2 linked regions of the Saccharopolyspora erythraea genome follow. The protein of the gene in region 1 interacts with the protein of each later gene in a pairwise test. Links are inferred from orthologs where the notes say so. Each region holds a gene or a part of one and is shown in the gene's direction. Other genes may lie near its edges. The genes, in order: rplA and thrS.

Region 1 (8,586 bases):
CCGGCGACCGCCTCCGCACCGTCGTGCACGTCGACGACATCAAGGCCCGCACGGGCAACGACTTCCTGACCGTGCGCGCCGAGATCACCACGGTCGAGGGCGAACCGGTCTGCACGGCGAAATCGACGCTGGTCGCGCGGGGCACCGCGGAGGACCCGGAAGGTGAGGACGCATGACGCTGCGGATGTCCGAGGTCTCCAAGGGCGACCTGCTGCCGGAGCTCAGCGTCCCCGTCACCCGCGCCGACCTGGTGCGCTACGCCGGGGCCTCCGGGGACTTCAACCCGATCCACTGGAACGAGCGGTTCGCCACCGAGGTCGGGCTGCCGGACGTGATCGCGCACGGCATGCTCACCATGGCGCTGGCGGGCCGGCTGGTCACCGAGTGGACCGGCGACCCGGGCGCGATCGCCAACTACAGCGTCCGCTTCACCCGCCCGGTGGTCGTGCCCGACGACGGCGAGGGCGCGCTGGTCGAGCTCTCCGGCAAGGTCGCGGCCAAGAACGACGACGGCACGGTGAAGGTCAGCATCACGGCCCGCAGCGCGGGCCAGGGCGTCCTGGGCGGCGCCAGCGCGGTGGTCCGCCTGGCGCAGGACTGAAGGCCCGGCACCGCCCGCCGCAGCGGTGCGGGCATCGACATCCGAAACAACCGTGGGCCGCCCGGGAAGTCCGGACGGCCCACGGTTCGCGCGGTTCGGGACGCGCTACTTCGCCTCGCGCAGCAGGTCGCCCATCCGGCGGACGCCCTCGGCCAGGTCGTCGTCGCCCAGCGCGTAGGACAGCCGGAAGTAGCCCGGCGTGCCGAACGCCTCACCCGGCACGACCGCCACCTCCGCGTGCTCCAGCACCAGCGCCGCCAGCTCCACGCTGGTCTGCGGCCGCGAACCCCGGATCTCCCTGCCCAGCAGCTCCTTCACCGACGGGTACGCGTAGAAGGCGCCCTGCGGCTCCGGGCAGCTCACGCCCGGGATCGCCGACAGCAGCTCCACGATCTTGCGCCGCCGCCGGTCGAACGCCTCGCGCATCGACTCGACCGCGTCGAGCGAGCCGCTGACGGCCTCCAGGGCCGCCCGCTGCGAGACGTTGGAGACGTTCGACGACAGGTGCGACTGCAGGTTCGTCGCGGCCTTGATGACGTCGGCGGGGCCGATCATCCAGCCGACCCGCCAGCCGGTCATCGCGTAGGTCTTGGCGACCCCGTTGAGCACGACGCAGGTGTCGGCCAGCTCCGGCACCACCGCGGGCATCGAGACGTGCTCGGCGCCGCCGTAGACCAGGTGCTCGTAGATCTCGTCGGTGACCACCCAGATCCCGTGCTCGACGGCCCAGCGGCCGATCGCCTCGACCTGCTCCGGCGGGTACACCGCGCCGGTCGGGTTCGAGGGCGAGTTGAACAGCAGGACCTTGGTGCGCGGCGTGCGAGCGGCCTCCAGCTGCTCGACGCTCGCCAGGTAGCCGGTCGACTCGTCGGTGCCCACGACGACGGGAACACCGCCGGCCAGCGCGATCGCCTCGGGGTAGGTCGTCCAGTACGGCGCGGGCAGCAGGACCTCGTCGCCCGGGTCCAGCAGCGCGGCGAACGTCTGGTAGACGGCCTGCTTGCCGCCGTTGGTCACCAGTACCTGGCTCGGCTCGACCTCGTAGCGGGAGTCGCGCCTGGTCTTGGCGGCGACCGCCTCGCGCAGCTCCGGCAGCCCGGCGGCCGGGCTGTAGCGGTGGTTGCGCGGGTCGGCGCACGCCGCCGCGGCGACGTCCACGATCGGCTGCGGGGTGGGGAAGTCGGGCTCGCCGGCGCCGAAGCCGATCACCGGACGCCCGGCGGCCTTGAGCGCCTTGGCCTTGGCGTCGACGGCGAGGGTCGCCGACTCGGCGATCCCTCCGACTCGCGCGGAGATCCGCGGCTTCCCGGTGTTGTTCTCGGACTGCGTCTCAGGTGCGGCCATAGCAGCATCCTTGCAGATGAGCTGTGGTGCGCGACACGGGTGCGGGAGCTCGGGGTATGGTGTGCCGGCGGCTCGGGGAGCCCGGCTCCGATGATCTCGACACCCCGCGGGGGGTGCGGTTGGAGCTTGGTCGACTTCGTGCCGTACACTTTTGAACTTGGGATGCCACGGCACCTTCGAAACCCGCCGACCGGACCGGGTGGCGGGTCGGGTACCGGGCGTCCCGAACTGCGGTCGAGAACGCGGGCCGCAAAGGGGTGTAGCTCAATTGGCAGAGCAGCGGTCTCCAAAACCGCAGGTTGCAGGTTCAAGTCCTGTCACCCCTGCGTCGATGCGACGGTGAGCGGAGGATGGGCGTGAGCGAGGACCGCGAGCAGGAGCGGGACGGACAGCGCGAAGACGCTGCCCAACCGTCCAGCGCCGCGGCGCGGCGGGAACGCCGCGCCTCCGCCCGCTCGGCCGCCCGCAAGGGGCGGTCCGGGGAGCCGGCGAACGCCGGCTCGACCCGCACAACTGAGTCGAAGGGTCGGCCGACCCCCTCGCGGGACGGCCGGCAGGGTCGGGTTTCGCCGTTCCGGAAGATCGGACGCTTCCTGCGCGAGGTCGTCGCCGAACTGCGCAAGGTCATCTGGCCGACGCGCAAGGCGCTGATGACCTACACGCTCGTCGTGCTGGTGTTCGTCAGCGTGATGGTGGCGTTCATCGCGGGCGTGGACATCCTCTTCGCCAAGGGCGTGGACTGGCTGTTCGGCGGCTGACCACTTCCGGCCGCGCACCGCGTGGGGCGGCGGATGCCATCGACCCGGCACGCAATGCACGAGAGGAAGCGAGACCGACTGTGACCTCACACGAGGGTCAGGAACTCACCGACCCCACCGATGAGCAGGCGCCAGCCGCCGATTCGACGGCTGACTCGGTCGACGCTGTCGAGACCACCGACGCCGGCGAAGCGGTCGCCGACGAGCAGGCCGCCGAGGACAGCGCGGGTGAGGCCGCGGAGTCCGCTGACGAGCAGGCCGCCGACGCCGACTCCGGTGACGAAGCCGACGAGGAGGCCGAGGAGGCCGACCCGGTCGAGGAGCTGCGCGCCGCGCTGCGCCGCGCCCCCGGCGAGTGGTACGTGGTGCACTCCTACGCGGGCTACGAGAACAAGGTCAAGACCAACCTGGAGACCCGGGCCCAGACGCTCGACGTCGAGGACTACATCTTCCAGGTCGAGGTGCCGACCGAGGAAGTCACCGAGATCAAGAACGGCCAGCGCAAGCTGGTGCAGCGCAAGGTGCTTCCCGGCTACATCCTGGTCCGGATGGAGCTCAACGACGCTTCCTGGAGCGCGGTCCGCAACACCCCGGGTGTCACGGGCTTCATCGGGGCGACCTCGCACCCGTCGCCGCTGAGCATCAACGACGTGCTGAAGTTCCTCGCGCCGCGGGCCGAGAAGGAGGCCAAGCCGGAGGCGGGCAAGAAGGCGGCCGCGCCGGCCGCCACCAAGCCCTCGGTCGAGGTCGACTTCGAGGTCGGCGAGTCCATCACCGTCATGGACGGGCCGTTCGCGACGCTGCCCGCGACGATCAGCGAGGTCAACGCCGACGCCCAGAAGCTCAAGGTGCTGGTGTCGATCTTCGGCCGCGAGACGCCGGTCGAGCTGTCGTTCAACCAGGTTTCCAAGATCTGACCGGCTCCCCGCGCGGGGAGCACGGCGGCCGCGGGAGGACCCGGGCAGGACCCTCCCGCGGGAGCCGACGTCGCCAAGTCGTGGCCCCGTCGGCATCTCGGCTCCGTGGTTCGGGCCGATCAACCGGATAGAAGACCAAGGAAGCGAACATGCCGCCCAAGAAGAAGAAGCTCGCAGCGATCATCAAGCTGCAGATCTCGGCTGGCCAGGCCAACCCGGCCCCGCCGGTCGGTCCGGCGCTGGGTCAGCACGGCGTCAACATCATGGAGTTCTGCAAGGCCTACAACGCCGCCACCGAGAGCCAGCGCGGCGACGTGGTGCCGGTCGAGATCTCCGTTTTCGAAGACCGTTCCTTCGACTTCAAACTGAAGACCCCGCCGGCCGCGAAGCTGCTGCTCAAGGCCGCCGGTGTGCAGAAGGGCAGCGGCGAGCCGCACAAGACCAAGGTCGGCAAGATCTCGATGGACCAGGTCCGCGAGATCGCCCAGACCAAGATGGTCGACCTCAACGCCAACGACCTGGACCAGGCCGCCAAGATCATCGCCGGTACCGCCCGGTCGATGGGCCTGACCGTCGAGGGCTGAGCACGCCCCCTGCCGGGGACTTCAGCGTGGGAGGGCTCCAGCGCAGCCCGACCAACCACAACTGATCCATTGCGAGAAGGACAGACATGGCTAAGCGCAGCAAGGCATATCAGCAGGCGGCCGAACTGATCGACAGGGCGCGGATGTACGCGCCGCTGGAGGCCGCCGAGCTCGCCAAGAAGACCGCCAAGGTCAAGATGGACCCCACCGTCGAGGTCGCCATGCGGCTGGGCGTCGACCCCCGCAAGGCCGACCAGATGGTCCGCGGCACCGTGAACCTGCCGCACGGTACTGGCAAGACCGCCCGCGTCATCGTGTTCGCCGTTGGTGACAAGGCCGCCGAGGCCGAGGCCGCCGGGGCGGACGCCGTCGGTTCCGAAGACCTGATCGAGCGCATCCAGGGCGGCTGGCTCGATTTCGACGCGGCGATCGCCACCCCGGACCAGATGGCCAAGGTCGGCAAGATCGCCCGGGTGCTGGGCCCGCGCGGCCTCATGCCGAACCCGAAGACCGGCACCGTCACCCCGAACGTCACCAAGGCGGTCGCGGACATCAAGGGCGGCAAGATCAACTTCCGAGTCGACAAGCAGGCCAACCTGCACATCGTCATCGGAAAGGCCTCGTTCGACACCGACAAGCTGGTGGAGAACTACGCGGCCGCGCTGGACGAGATCCTGCGGGCCAAGCCGTCGACCTCGAAGGGCCGCTACCTGAAGAAGGTCACCTTCACCACGACGATGGGTCCGGGCATCCCGGTGGACCCGAACCGCACCCGGAACCTGCTCGAGCCCGTCCAGGTCTGAGCGGTTCCAGAGCATTGGCGGAGGCGGGCCGTCCCGGAAGGGGCGGCCCGCCTCTTCGCATTTCGGGGATGGATCCAGCGGGGTGTTCAGGCGCGGGGGCTGCGCGACCTCATCGCCTGCACTTCTCGGGCTCGATCTCATAGCCGGAGATCATCCAGCCGCCGTCGGTGCCCTTGGCGAGCTTGAAACTCCCGAGCAGTGGTCCGCCGCTGACCCGCATTCGGCACCCGTAGACGGCAGCCTCGTCTCCGACGACCTCGACCGCGTTCTCGGCGAAGTTCGGGTTCGCGTACGGGCCCTCCGCGGTGATCTGGGACTTGATCTTCTCGGCTGCGGTGGCGCAGTCCGGTGCCTGGTGGGCGCTTGCGAAGGCCGACTTGCCGGAGTCGGTGAACAGCCGGCACGCCCGGTCCGGGGGCGTCTCCCGGAGGTAGTTGTAGACGCCCTTGACCGCCTGCGTCGGGTTCGTCGAGGTGATCGGGGAGGAGTTGGGCGGGGCGCCGCCGGTGCCTGAGCCGGAGTCGTCGCGGCCGCCGCCGAAGAGGTCGGTGAGGACCAGGCCGATGAGGTTGTAGGCCACGATGACGATTACGAGCAGGTAGATCAGGCGGCGGACGAGCTTGAACCGCAGGGGCCACAGCAGGCGCTTGAACCACGCGGTGCCGCGGTGGGCGGCGCTGGTTTCCGGCCACGCCGGGGGCCCGCCCTGCGGGGCGTCGGGCCACTGGACCGGTTGCGCGGGCGGCGCCTGCGCCGGTGCCGATGGCGGGGTGGGGACGGCGACCTCGGCGCCACCCCCGATGCCCTGCTGGGAGCGCTGCCATTCCTGGAACTTCTGGAACTCCAGGAACTGCTGGTACTGGCGGAACTGCTCGTCGTCGGACGGCGGGGCGGCGCCGGCGCTCGACGCGGGGCCGTTCTCGACGACCTCGGCGTCGACGATCTCCGGCCCCCGGCTCCGGTCGGGCAGGTGGTCGTCGGGTTCCTGCGGGCGGCGGTCGCCGTGCGACTCGTTCGGGTCGGCCACGCACCACATGATGCCGTGCCCGCCGCCCGTGGTCATCAGGCGATCAACGGGCCAGGTGAGCGGGGTCGGTGCGGGCCGCCCGGCGCGGTGCCGTATGCTGGTCGAGGTTCCACCCAAGACCGCTGGTCTTCTTCGCGCTGCGGCGTGGGGAACGAAGGTCCCGTACGACACGGGCGGCCCGCGCAGGAGGACGAGGCAACATCAGTGCGCGCCCGCGCGCGCCCATGGTTTTTCACGCCCCGTGCTTGCTGCGCCGGGGCGTTTTGTCGTCTCAGGGCTTTTCGACAGGTGGATCGGTCCGGACACCGCCCCGGCGGGCGGTCGCCCGGACCTTCTGTAGTCGCGAAGCACTAGAGAGGAGGCGACATGGCGAAGCCTGACAAGGTCGACGCGGTCAACGAGATCGCGGAGCGGTTCAACACCGCGACCGCTGCGGTCGTGACCGAGTACCGCGGGCTGTCCATGGCGAAGCTGGTTCAGCTGCGCCGCGCCCTCGGCGAGGGCGCGACCTACCGTGTCGCGAAGAACACGCTGGTCAAGCGGGCCGCGGAGCAGTCGGGTGTCGAGGGTCTCGACGAGCTCTTCGAGGGCCCGACCGCGATCGCCTTCATCGAGGGCGAGCCCGTGGATGCCGCCAAGGCGCTGAAGGAGTTCTCCAAGGAGAACAAGGCGCTGGTGATCAAGGGCGGCTACATGGATGGCCGCCCGATCTCGGTCTCCGAGGTCGAGTCGATCGCCGACCTCGACTCCCGCGAGGTCACCCTCGGCAAGCTCGCCGGGGCCATGAAGGCCAAGATGAGCCAGGCCGCCGCCCTGTTCGCCGCCCCGGCGACCAAGGCCGCGCGTCTGGCCGCCGCCCTTCAGGAGAAGAGGGAGGGCGGCGAGGCCGACGCCTCCTGAGTCCGTTGTGGACCCAGGTGAGCGCCGGGTGCTTCGGCCGCACCACCACCCAAGATCTGCTCGCGGGTGCGCGGGCACCGATGTGAAAGGAACGCCACCATGGCGAAGCTGAGCAACGAAGAGCTGTTGGACGTCTTCAAGGAGATGACCCTCCTGGAGCTGTCGAGCTTCCTCAAGGAGTTCGAGGAGACCTTCGACGTCACCGCCGCCGCCCCGGTTGCCGCCGCCGCCCCGGCCGCCGCCGGTGCCGCTGCCCCGGCCGCCGAGGAGCAGGACGAGTTCGACGTCATCCTGGAGTCGGCCGGCGACAAGAAGATCCAGGTCATCAAGGTCGTCCGTGAGATCGTCTCCGGCCTGGGCCTGAAGGAGGCCAAGGAGCTCGTCGAGGGCGCCCCGAAGCCGATCCTGGAGAAGGTCGACAAGGAGAAGGGCAACGAGGCGAAGGCCAAGCTGGAGGAGTCCGGCGCCAAGGTCTCCCTCAAGTGATTTCTCGCTGACGCAGCGTGAAAGGGCGGACACCCACGGGTGTCCGCCCTTTTCGCGTTCCATGAGCTTTCCACGATGCGGACCTGGACGCCCGTGACAAATCCGGGAAATGCCGGAGCCGCCGAGATCGGACAAATCATCTATTGATCAAGCGGGTCTGGAAAAGGAACCCAACTCGTGAGTAACCTGCGCGGGTCGTGCTCGTTGCACAGGTGTGATGCGAACGACCTTCGTTAAGCGCATCACGTATGCCAGGCTCCCCGTCCGGGGAGGGTGCAACGCCCGGGGACGACGAAGGATGCGGAGGTGCTCATGGGCGTCGAGGTGGTCGTCGACGGACTCTCCAAGTCGTTCGGCTCCCAGACCATCTGGCGGGACGTGACGCTGACGCTTCCGGCCGGTGAGATCAGCGTCCTGCTGGGACCGTCGGGCACCGGCAAGTCGGTGTTCCTGAAATCCCTCGTCGGATTGCTCAAGCCCGAGCAGGGCCGTGTCCTGATCAACGGCGTGGACGTCTGCGACTGCTCGGAGTCCCAGCTCTACGAGATCCGCAAGCTGTTCGGCGTGCTGTTCCAGGACGGTGCGCTGTTCGGCTCCATGAACCTCTTCGACAACATCGCGTTCCCGCTGCGCGAGCACACCCGCAAGTCCGAGTCCGAGGTCCGCGAGGTCGTTCTCGAGAAGATGGAGATGGTCGGTCTCCTCGGGGCGGAGGAGAAGCTGCCCGGCGAGATTTCCGGCGGTATGCGAAAGCGCGCCGGACTGGCCAGGGCGCTCGTGCTCGATCCGGAGATCATCCTGTTCGACGAGCCGGACTCCGGTCTCGACCCGGTGCGCACCGCGTACCTGAACCAGCTCATCGTCGACCTCAACGCCCAGATCGACGCGACGTTCCTGATCGTCACCCACGACATCGGCACCGCGCGGACCGTTCCGGACAACATCGGCATGCTGTTCCGCCGCAACCTGGTCATGTACGGCCCGCGGGAGGTGCTGCTGACCTCGACCGAACCGGTCGTCGAGCAGTTCCTCAACGGCCGCAGGCAGGGCCCGATCGGCATGAGCGAGGAGAAGGACGCCGGGCAGATGGCCGCCGAGCTGGCGGAGCTGCGCGGCGCCGACAAGGGCGTGCCGCACATCATCCCGCAGCTGGAGGTCTCGCCCGG
Region 2 (8,581 bases), 5.0 Mb from region 1 along the record:
CGCGAGTACCGACCACCACCCCGAGAGTCTGCGAAGGATCATCGACCTGTACAAGAACAGCAGCAACCCCGTGGTCTCCCGCACCCGCCAGGAGGTGGCCGATCTGATGTCGCGGTTCGAGCTCGTCGAGCCCGGCGTGGTGTACGTGCCTGCCTGGCACCCCGACACCGACGAGGACGTGTGGGACGAGCCCGAGAGGTCGATCGTCTACGGGGCACTCGGGCGAAAGATCTAGATGCGGCGTACCGGGATGTCCGGACCGCACCGCGCCGAGCTCGCCAAGCGGTGGACCCGGGAGATCATCAACACCAGCTACGTGCCGATGGCCCGCCAGGACCTGGAGGCGTTCCTGGCCGACCGGCTCGACGAGCTGGCCACCGCCATGACCGGCGGTGACGCCTCCGCGGGCATCGCGGCGGGGGTCGGCGAGCGGATGGTCGGGATCCACCTGACCAACACCACCGCCGTCGCCAACACGCTGCGGCTGCTGGCCGCGGAGCTCCCGCGCCTGGTGGCCGCGGCCGAGCCGGACCGCATCAACGTGGTCCTCGGCGCGCTGGGCGCGGGGTACGCGCGGCGGCTGCGCGAGCGGACGCTGGCCGAGCAGGAGGTCATCAAGCAGGCGGTGCTGCGCGCCAGGGACGCCGCCGAGGAGGCGCTGCGCGCCAGCGAGGCCAGGTCGCGGGCGGTGTTCGTCTCCTCCGCGCTGGGCATCGCCATCGCCGCGCTCGACGGCACCATCGACGAGGTCAACCCGTCGATGGAGCAGATCTTCGACGGCGTCGGCGGGCAGCTGGTCGGCGGCACGCTGTTCGACCTCGTCGACGAGGACTGGCTGGCCGACCTGCGCACCGCGGACGCCCAGCTGGCCGCCGGCGAGACCGAGCGCTTCCACCGCGACCTGCGCTACACCCGCCCCGACGGCGCGCACATCTGGACCCAGCTCTCGGCGTCGCTGGTCCGCGACGCCCGCGGCGAGCCCGGCTACCAGATCCTGCTCTACGAGGACATCACCGAGCGGCACATGCTGCAGGAGCAGTTCCGCAGGCAGGCCACCCACGACCCGCTGACCGGGCTGGCCAACCGCACGCTGCTCAAGACCCGGCTGGACTCCGCGCTGGAACCGACCTACCCCGACAGGCGGGTCGGGCTGTGCTACTTCGACCTCGACGGCTTCAAGGCCGTCAACGACAGCCTCGGCCACCCCATCGGCGACGACCTGCTGCGCGCCATCGCCCACCGCATCCAGACCGTCAGCGGGCAGGAGGGCATGCTGACCGCACGGATGGGCGGTGACGAGTTCGTCGTGCTCACCCCGGACTCGCAGGGCACCGCGGGCCAGCTCGAGCTGGTCGAGCGGATGCTCGCCGAGATCACCCGGCCGGTGCACATCGGCGGCCACGAGCTGACCGCGTCGGCCAGCGTCGGCGTCGTGGAGCGCGAGGTCGCCGGGACCAGCGCGGACGAGCTGCTGCGCGACGCCGACATCACGCTCTACCGGGCCAAGGCCGCCGGGCGCGACCAGTGGACGCTGTTCGACCCCGAGCCCAACGCCGATGCCCGCCGCCGGTTCCGGCTCTCGGCGGCCATGCCCGCCGCGCTCCAGCAGAACGACCTGTTCGTCGAGTACGAGCCGATCGTGCGGCTGGAGTCGGGCGCGTTGCTCGCCGCCGGCGCCACCATCCGGTGGGACCACCCCGAGCTCGGCGAGCTCGGTGAGGAGGACTTCCTCGGGCTGGCCGAGGAGACCGGGCTCATCACGCGGCTGGGCACCTGGGCGTTGCGGCGGGCGTGCGAGCACGCGCTGGAGTGGGTGCGGCGCGCAGGCCCGGACGCGCCGATGGCCGGGGTGAACCTCTCGCCCCGGCACTGCCGGGACCCCGAGCTCGTCGGCGACGTCCAGCGCATCCTGCGCGAGACCGGCCTGCCGCCGGAGTGCCTGGCGCTGGGGCTGCCCCAGTCGGCGCTGTTCGACCACAGCGGTGACCCGGTGGACTTCCTGGACATCCTCTCCGAGATGGGCGTCCGGCTGGCCGTCTACGACTTCGGCCACGACCTGAACCAGATCCCCCGCATGCGGCGGCTGCCGCTGCACGCGGTGCAGATCTTCGGCGACTTCCTCGACGGCTTCGCCGACCCCGGAGGCCCGAGCCCGCTCGACGAGCACCTCGTGCACGGCGTGGTGACCTCCGCCGCGCTGCTCGGGCTGCCGGTCATCGCCCGCGACGTCCGCACCGACGAGCAGGCCAAGTGCCTCCAGCAGCTCGGCGTGAGCAGCGTCCAGGGTCCTTACACCGGCGGCCGGGCGTCGGCCAGCGAGATCGCCGGGATGATCGGCGGCTGAGTCCGCCCGCCGGAGCTGGCAGGAACCGGTCGGCGGCGGGCCGATAGCATCGTTCGTACGTAGCGTCCCCGTGCCGGTGCGCGACCGGCACCAGCCTAGGAGTAACCGTGTCCGTTCAGCCGTCCGCCGCCCAGCAAGCTCCCCGGGTGAAGGTTCCGGCGGGCACAACTGCCGGTGAGGCGGTGCTCGAGGCGGGGCTGCCGTCGAAGGGGGCGGAGGCGGTCGTCGTGGTCCGCGACCCCGAGGGCGCGCTGCGCGACCTGTCCTGGGCCCCGGAGTCCGACCTCGAGGTGGAGGCCGTCGCGGCCTGCACCGAGGAGGGCCGCAGCGTCATCCGGCACTCCGCCGCCCACGTGCTGGCCCAGGCCGTCCAGCAGCTGCACGCCGAGGCCAAGCTGGGCATCGGCCCGCCGGTTCGCGACGGGTTCTACTACGACTTCGACGTCGAGCACCCGTTCACCCCGGAGGACCTGCAGGCGCTGGAGAAGCGCATGAAGCAGATCATCAAGTCCGGGCAGAAGTTCTCCCGCCGCAGGCTGGACTCCGTCGAGGCCGCCCGCGAGGAGCTGGCAGGCGAGCCCTACAAGCTCGAGCTGGTCGACCTCAAGTCCGGCAGCGACGACGTCGACACCAGCGAGGTCATGGAGGTCGGCGGCGGCGACCTGACCGTCTACGACAACGTCGACCGCCACGGCGAGGTCGTCTGGGGCGACCTGTGCCGGGGCCCGCACGTGCCGCACACCCGCTACATCCCGGCGTTCAAGCTGATGCGGGTGGCCGCCGCCTACTGGCGCGGCGACCAGAGCAACCAGCAGCTCCAGCGCGTCTACGGCACCGCGTGGGAGTCCAAGGAGAAGCTCGACGAGCACCTGGAGCTGCTGGCCGAGGCCGAGCGCCGCGACCACCGCCGCCTCGGCTCGGAGCTGGACCTGTTCTCCTTCCCCGACGAGATCGGCTCCGGGCTGCCGGTGTTCCACCCCAAGGGCGGGATCATCCGCCGGGAGATGGAGGACTACTCGCGGCGGCGGCACGAGGAGGCGGGCTACGAGTTCGTCTACAGCCCGCACATCACCAAGGACGCGCTGTTCAAGACCTCCGGCCACCTGAGCTGGTACAAGGACGGCATGTTCCCGGCGATGCACCTCGACGAGGAGCGCGACGAGGACGGCGAGGTCCGCAAGCCCGGGCAGGACTACTACCTCAAGCCGATGAACTGCCCGTTCCACAACCTGATTTACCGCTCGCGCGGGCGCTCCTACCGCGAGCTGCCGCTGCGGCTTTTCGAGTTCGGCTCGGTCTACCGCTACGAGAAGTCCGGCGTGGTGCACGGCCTGACCCGCGTGCGCGGCATGACGCAGGACGACGCGCACATCTACTGCACCCCGGAGCAGCTGCAGGACGAGCTGAAGTCGCTGCTGAACTTCGTGCTGAACCTGCTGCGCGACTTCGGCCTCGACGACTTCTACCTCGAGCTGTCGACCCGCAACGAGGAGAAGTACGTCGGCGACGACGAGAGCTGGCGGGTGGCCACCGAGGCATTGCGCGAGGCCGCCGAGTCCTCCGGCCTGGAGCTGGTCCCCGACCCGGGCGGCGCGGCCTTCTACGGCCCGAAGATCTCGGTGCAGGCCAAGGACGCGCTGGGCCGCACCTGGCAGATGTCGACCATCCAGGTCGACTACCACCTGCCGGACCGCTTCGAGCTGGAGTACACCGCCTCCGACGGCTCCCGGCAGCGGCCGATCAAGATCCACCGGGCGCTGTTCGGCTCCATCGAGCGGTTCTTCGGCGTGCTGACCGAGCACTACGCGGGTGCGTTCCCGGCGTGGCTCGCGCCGGTGCAGGTCGTCGGCATCCCGATCGCCGACGAGCACCTGGACCACCTGCACCGGGTGGCCAAGGCGCTGCGCGCCAAGGGGATCCGCGTCGAGGTCGACGCCAGCGACGACCGCATGCAGAAGAAGATCCGCAACCACACCACGCAGAAGGTGCCGTTCCTGCTGCTGGCAGGCGGCAAGGACGTCGAGGCCGACGCGGTCTCGTTCCGCTTCCGCGACGGCACCCAGATCAACGGGGTGCCGGTGGACACCGCGGTCGCGGCGCTGACCCACTGGGTCGAGCGCAGGGAGAACTCCTCGCCGACCGCGGAGACCTTCCAGACGGAGCTGGCGTGACCGGTCGGCCCGGCCCGGAGGACGTGGAGCTGGTCGAGCAGCCGGGTCTCGGCGTCCCGGACGCGCTCCAGCGGCTGTGGACCCCGCACCGGATGGCCTACATCCAGGGCGAGAACAAGCCGGAGGGCGACGAGAGCGACGGCTGCCCGTTCTGCAGGCTGCTCGACTCCGGGCTGCCCGACGACGAGACGCTGATCGTCGCCCGCGACGACGTCGTGTTCGCGATCCTCAACCTGTACCCGTACAACCCGGGGCACCTGATGGTCCTGCCGTACCGGCACGTCGCCGACTACACGGACCTGACGGCGGAGGAGACCGTCGCGGTGGCCGAGTACACCCAGCGCGCCATGCGGGTGATCCGCCGGGTCTCGGCTCCGCACGGGTTCAACATCGGGCTGAACCAGGGGCCGGTGGCGGGCGCGGGCATCGCCGCGCACCTGCACCAGCACGTCGTGCCGCGCTGGGGCGGCGACTCGAACTTCATGCCGGTCATCGGCCACACCAAGGTGCTGCCGCAGCTGCTGGGCGAGACCCGCAAGCTGCTGGCCGACGCCTGGCGCGAGCTCGGCTGAGGCAGGCCCGAAGCACCCTGGTCCCGCGCCGCGGCGGCACGGCCGTCACGCCTCGCCGGGCTGTCTCGTCAGGACGGTGTGACTGATGAGTACAAGCGCGGCAAGCGCGTTCTGGTGACCGGTGCGACCGGCGTGCTCGGCAGCGCCCTGACCCCTCGGCTGGTCGATGCGGGCTTTGAAGTGCGGGGCCGCGAGCCGCGGAGCGCGGCGGGTGCTGGGTCCGGTCGAGTGGGTGGTCGCCGACGTCGCCACCGGTGCCGGGCTCGACGAGGCCCTGACCGGGGTGCACACCGTCATGCACCTCGCGGCGGCTCCCTACCGGGGCCGCTACACCCGGCAGGTGGACCTGGAGGGCACCCGGCGGCTCGCCGAGGCGGCCGCCCGCGCCGGTGTCGAGCACCTGGTTTACCCGTCGATCGTGGGGATCGACCGCGTGTCCTGGGGCTACTTCAGGACCAAGATCGCCGCGGAGGAGGCGCTCGCCGCGAGCGCGGTGCCGTGGTCGGTCGTGCGGATCACCCAGTTCCACGACTTCGTGGACCGGGCGTTCACCGCCATGGCCCGCCTCGGCGTGCTGGTCGCCGACCGCGGCGTCCGCGCGCAGCCGGTCGACCCGCGCGACGCGGCCGACCGGCTCGTCGAGCAGGCGGGACGCCCCGCGACGCGCGCCGTGGAGGAGTTCGGCGGCCCGGAGGTGCTGTCGTTCGACGAGGCGGCCCGGTGCTGGCTGGAGGAGCGTGGCCGGCGCCGTCCGGTCCTGCCGCTGCGCATCCCGGGCGAGCTGGGCAGGGCCTTCCGGGCGGGAGAGCTCACCACCCGGCCGGGCGGCCGGACCACTTGGAGGGAATTCCTGCGCGAGAACCGCGGTTGACCGCCCGCCTTCGGCATGCGCGGTGATCAGGACGGCTACTCTGCACGGAGTAGGCGGCAACCACGGTGCACAGGCGGTTAGAACTTCCGGCAATGCTGAACATCTTCGCGCGAGCCTCGCTGTCGCGGCTGACCGATCCGGTCGGCACGGCCATGGTCCGGCTCGGCCTCACCCCGAACGCGGTGACCGTGACCGGCACGGTCGCCGCGTCGGCGTCCGCGCTGTGGTTCTTCCCGCGCGGCGAACTGTTCGTCGGCAGCGCCGTGGTCACGGTGTTCCTGCTGTTCGACGTCCTCGACGGCGCGATGGCCCGCGCGGGCGGGAAGGCGTCGGCCTTCGGCGGGGTGCTCGACGCCAGCTGCGACCGCATCGTCGACGGGGCGCTGTTCGCCGCGCTGGTGTGGTGGGCACTGGTGGTCGACGGCAGCACCACCCGCGGCGCGGCGCTGCTGATCTGCCTGGTGGGCGCGCAGGTGATCTCCTACGTCAAGGCCCGCGCGGAGGCCAACGGGCTGCACGCGGACGGCGGGCTGGCCGAGCGGGCGGAGCGGTTCATCGTGGTGCTGGTCGGCACCGGGCTGCACGGCCTCGGCGTGCCCGTGGTCCTCGACGTCTCGCTGTGGCTGCTGGTGGCGCTGTCGCTGATCACGATCGCGCAGCGGCTGCACTCGGTGCACGTCAGCGCGCACCGGCCGTGAGGACGGCTCCGGGCGCCGGTCGCCGGCGCCCGGAGCGGGGCCTCACTTCTTGCTCGCCAGGGCCTCCGGCATCTGGTCGTAGCGTTCGAACTGCCTGGTGAACCGGGCGCTGCCGGAGCTCAGCGACCGCACGTTGATGGCGTAGCGGGTGAGCTCGCTGGCGGGCACGTGGGCCCGCACGACCGTCCACCCGGAGTCCTCCGGCTCGGTGCCGACGACCTTGCCCCGGCGTCCCGACAGGTCGCCCAGCACCGCACCGAGGTGCTCGTCGGGGATGTGCACCTCGATCTCGTCCAGCGGCTCGAGGGTGACCAGCCCGGCCTGTTCGGCCGCCGCCTTGAGCGCCAGCGCGCCCGCGGTCTGGAACGCCGCGTCGGAGGAGTCGACGCTGTGGGCCTTGCCGTCGACCAGCGTGATCCGCAGGTCCACCAGCGGCTGGCCCTCCTCGATGCCCCTCTCGATCTGGTGGCGGACGCCCTTCTCCACGCTCGGGATGAACTGCCGCGGGATCGCCCCGCCGACCACCTTGTCCACGAACTCGATGCCGGACCCGCGCGGCAGCGGCTCCACCTCGATGTCGCACACCGCGTACTGGCCGTGCCCGCCGGACTGCTTGACGTGGCGGCCGTGGCCCTTGGCGGGCTGGCCGAAGGTCTGGCGCAGCGCGACGCGCACCGGCTCGGTGTCGATCTCCGCGCCGCCCTCGCGCAACCGCTGCAGCACGACCTCGGCGTGCGCCTCACCCATGCACCACAGCACGAGCTGGTGGGTCTCGCTGGCGCGTTCGAGCCGCAGGCTCGGGTCGGCGGCGATGAGCCGGTTGAGGTTGCGCGCCAGGGCGTCCTCGTCGCTGCGGTTGTGGGCGGTGACCGCGATCGGCAGCAGCGGCTCGGGCATCGGCCACGGCGTGAGCAGCAGCGGGTCGCCCGGGTCGGACAGGGTGTCGCCGGTCTCCGCCGAACCGATCTTGGTCAGCGCGCAGAGGTCGCCCGCGACGCAGTGCGAGACCTCCCGCAGGTTCTGCCCGAGCGGCGAGTACAGGTGGGCCACCCGCTCGTCCTCGTCGTGGTCGGGGTGGCCGCGCTCGGCCATGCCGTGCCCGGAGACGTGCACCGGGCGCTCTGGCCGCATCGTCCCGGAGAACACCCTGGCCAGCGACACCCGGCCCACGTAGGAGTCGACCGAGGTGTGCACCACCTCGGCCGCCAGCGGTCCCGACGGGTCGGGGGTGAGGGTGCGGGGGTTCCGGCCGTCCGGGTCGGTGAACTGCGGCAGCTTGTGCTCCAGCGGTGAGGGGAAGCCGCGGATGATGCCGTCGAGCAGCTCGGGGATGCCCACGCCGGTCACCGCGCACACCGGCATCACCGGGTACAGGCCGCCCCTGGCGACGGCGGTCTCCAGGTCGCCGATGAGAGTCTGCTCGTCGATGGTCTCGCCACCGAGGTAGCGCTCCATCAGGTACTCGTCCTCGCTCTCGGCGATGATGCTCTCGATCAGTTCGTCGCGCGGTCCGCTGATGCGGCCGCGGACCTCCCGGTCGGCGCCGCTGACGCCCTCCCGGTCGTAGATGCTGGCGGTGATCAGCCCGACCAGGCCGTTGACCGAGCCGTCGCCGTCGTGGTGCGGCAGGTACAGCGGCAGCACGCCGGAGCCGAACGCCTCGCGGCAGGAGGCGATGGCGGCCTCGACGTTGGCGCGGGGGGCGTCCAGCCGCGAGATGACCACGGCGCGCGGCATGCCGACCGCGCCGCACTCGTGCCAGAGCGTCTGCGTGGCGGCGTCGACCCCCTCGGCGGCCGAGACCACGAACAGCGCCGCGTCGGCCGCGCGCAGGCCCGCGCGCAGCTCGCCGACGAAGTCGGCGTAGCCGGGGGTGTCGATGAGGTTGACCCGGTACTCGCCGTGCTGCATCGGCGCGACGGCGA

The links.
Region 2: the proteins of rplA (region 1) and thrS interact in binary tests that used the Escherichia coli proteins (3 or more experiments, as listed by UniProt). The link is inferred for Saccharopolyspora erythraea from one-to-one orthologs.

Annotation. Positions count from the first base shown.
Region 1 is NZ_CP054839.1:7,707,327-7,715,912, reverse strand. What follows is about bases 3,241-6,148. They hold rplA (50S ribosomal protein L1), read left to right. Parts: upstream 3,241-4,290; coding sequence 4,291-5,007; downstream 5,008-6,148. Other genes in these bases: HUO13_RS34575 (hypothetical protein), read right to left, coding at 5,117-6,043; rplK (50S ribosomal protein L11), read left to right, coding at 3,770-4,204; nusG (transcription termination/antitermination protein NusG), read left to right, coding at 3,241-3,620. Also shown: HUO13_RS34615 (MaoC family dehydratase N-terminal domain-containing protein), read left to right, coding at 1-176; HUO13_RS34610 (MaoC family dehydratase), read left to right, coding at 173-601; HUO13_RS34605 (pyridoxal phosphate-dependent aminotransferase), read right to left, coding at 707-1,945; preprotein translocase subunit SecE, read left to right, coding at 2,302-2,703; more of nusG, read left to right, coding at 2,784-3,240; rplJ (50S ribosomal protein L10), read left to right, coding at 6,401-6,934; rplL (50S ribosomal protein L7/L12), read left to right, coding at 7,034-7,420; HUO13_RS34560 (ABC transporter ATP-binding protein), read left to right, coding at 7,733-8,586. UniProt on the Escherichia coli protein: One of the primary rRNA binding proteins, it binds very close to the 3'-end of the 23S rRNA. Forms part of the L1 stalk. It is often not seen in high-resolution crystal structures, but can be seen in cryo_EM and 3D reconstruction models.
Region 2 is NZ_CP054839.1:2,716,217-2,724,797, forward strand. Bases 2,100-5,002 are described here. They hold thrS (threonine--tRNA ligase), read left to right. Parts: upstream 2,100-2,490; coding sequence 2,491-4,515; downstream 4,516-5,002. Other genes in these bases: HUO13_RS12675 (putative bifunctional diguanylate cyclase/phosphodiesterase), read left to right, coding at 2,100-2,344; HUO13_RS12685 (HIT family protein), read left to right, coding at 4,512-5,002. In the rest of the region: HUO13_RS12670 (SAM-dependent methyltransferase), read left to right, coding at 1-235; more of HUO13_RS12675, read left to right, coding at 251-2,099; more of HUO13_RS12685, read left to right, coding at 5,003-5,087; HUO13_RS12690 (SDR family oxidoreductase), read left to right, coding at 5,299-5,958; pgsA (phosphatidylinositol phosphate synthase), read left to right, coding at 6,051-6,656; HUO13_RS12700 (elongation factor G-like protein EF-G2), read right to left, coding at 6,699-8,581. UniProt on the Escherichia coli protein: Catalyzes the attachment of threonine to tRNA(Thr) in a two-step reaction: L-threonine is first activated by ATP to form Thr-AMP and then transferred to the acceptor end of tRNA(Thr). The rate-limiting step is amino acid activation in the presence of tRNA.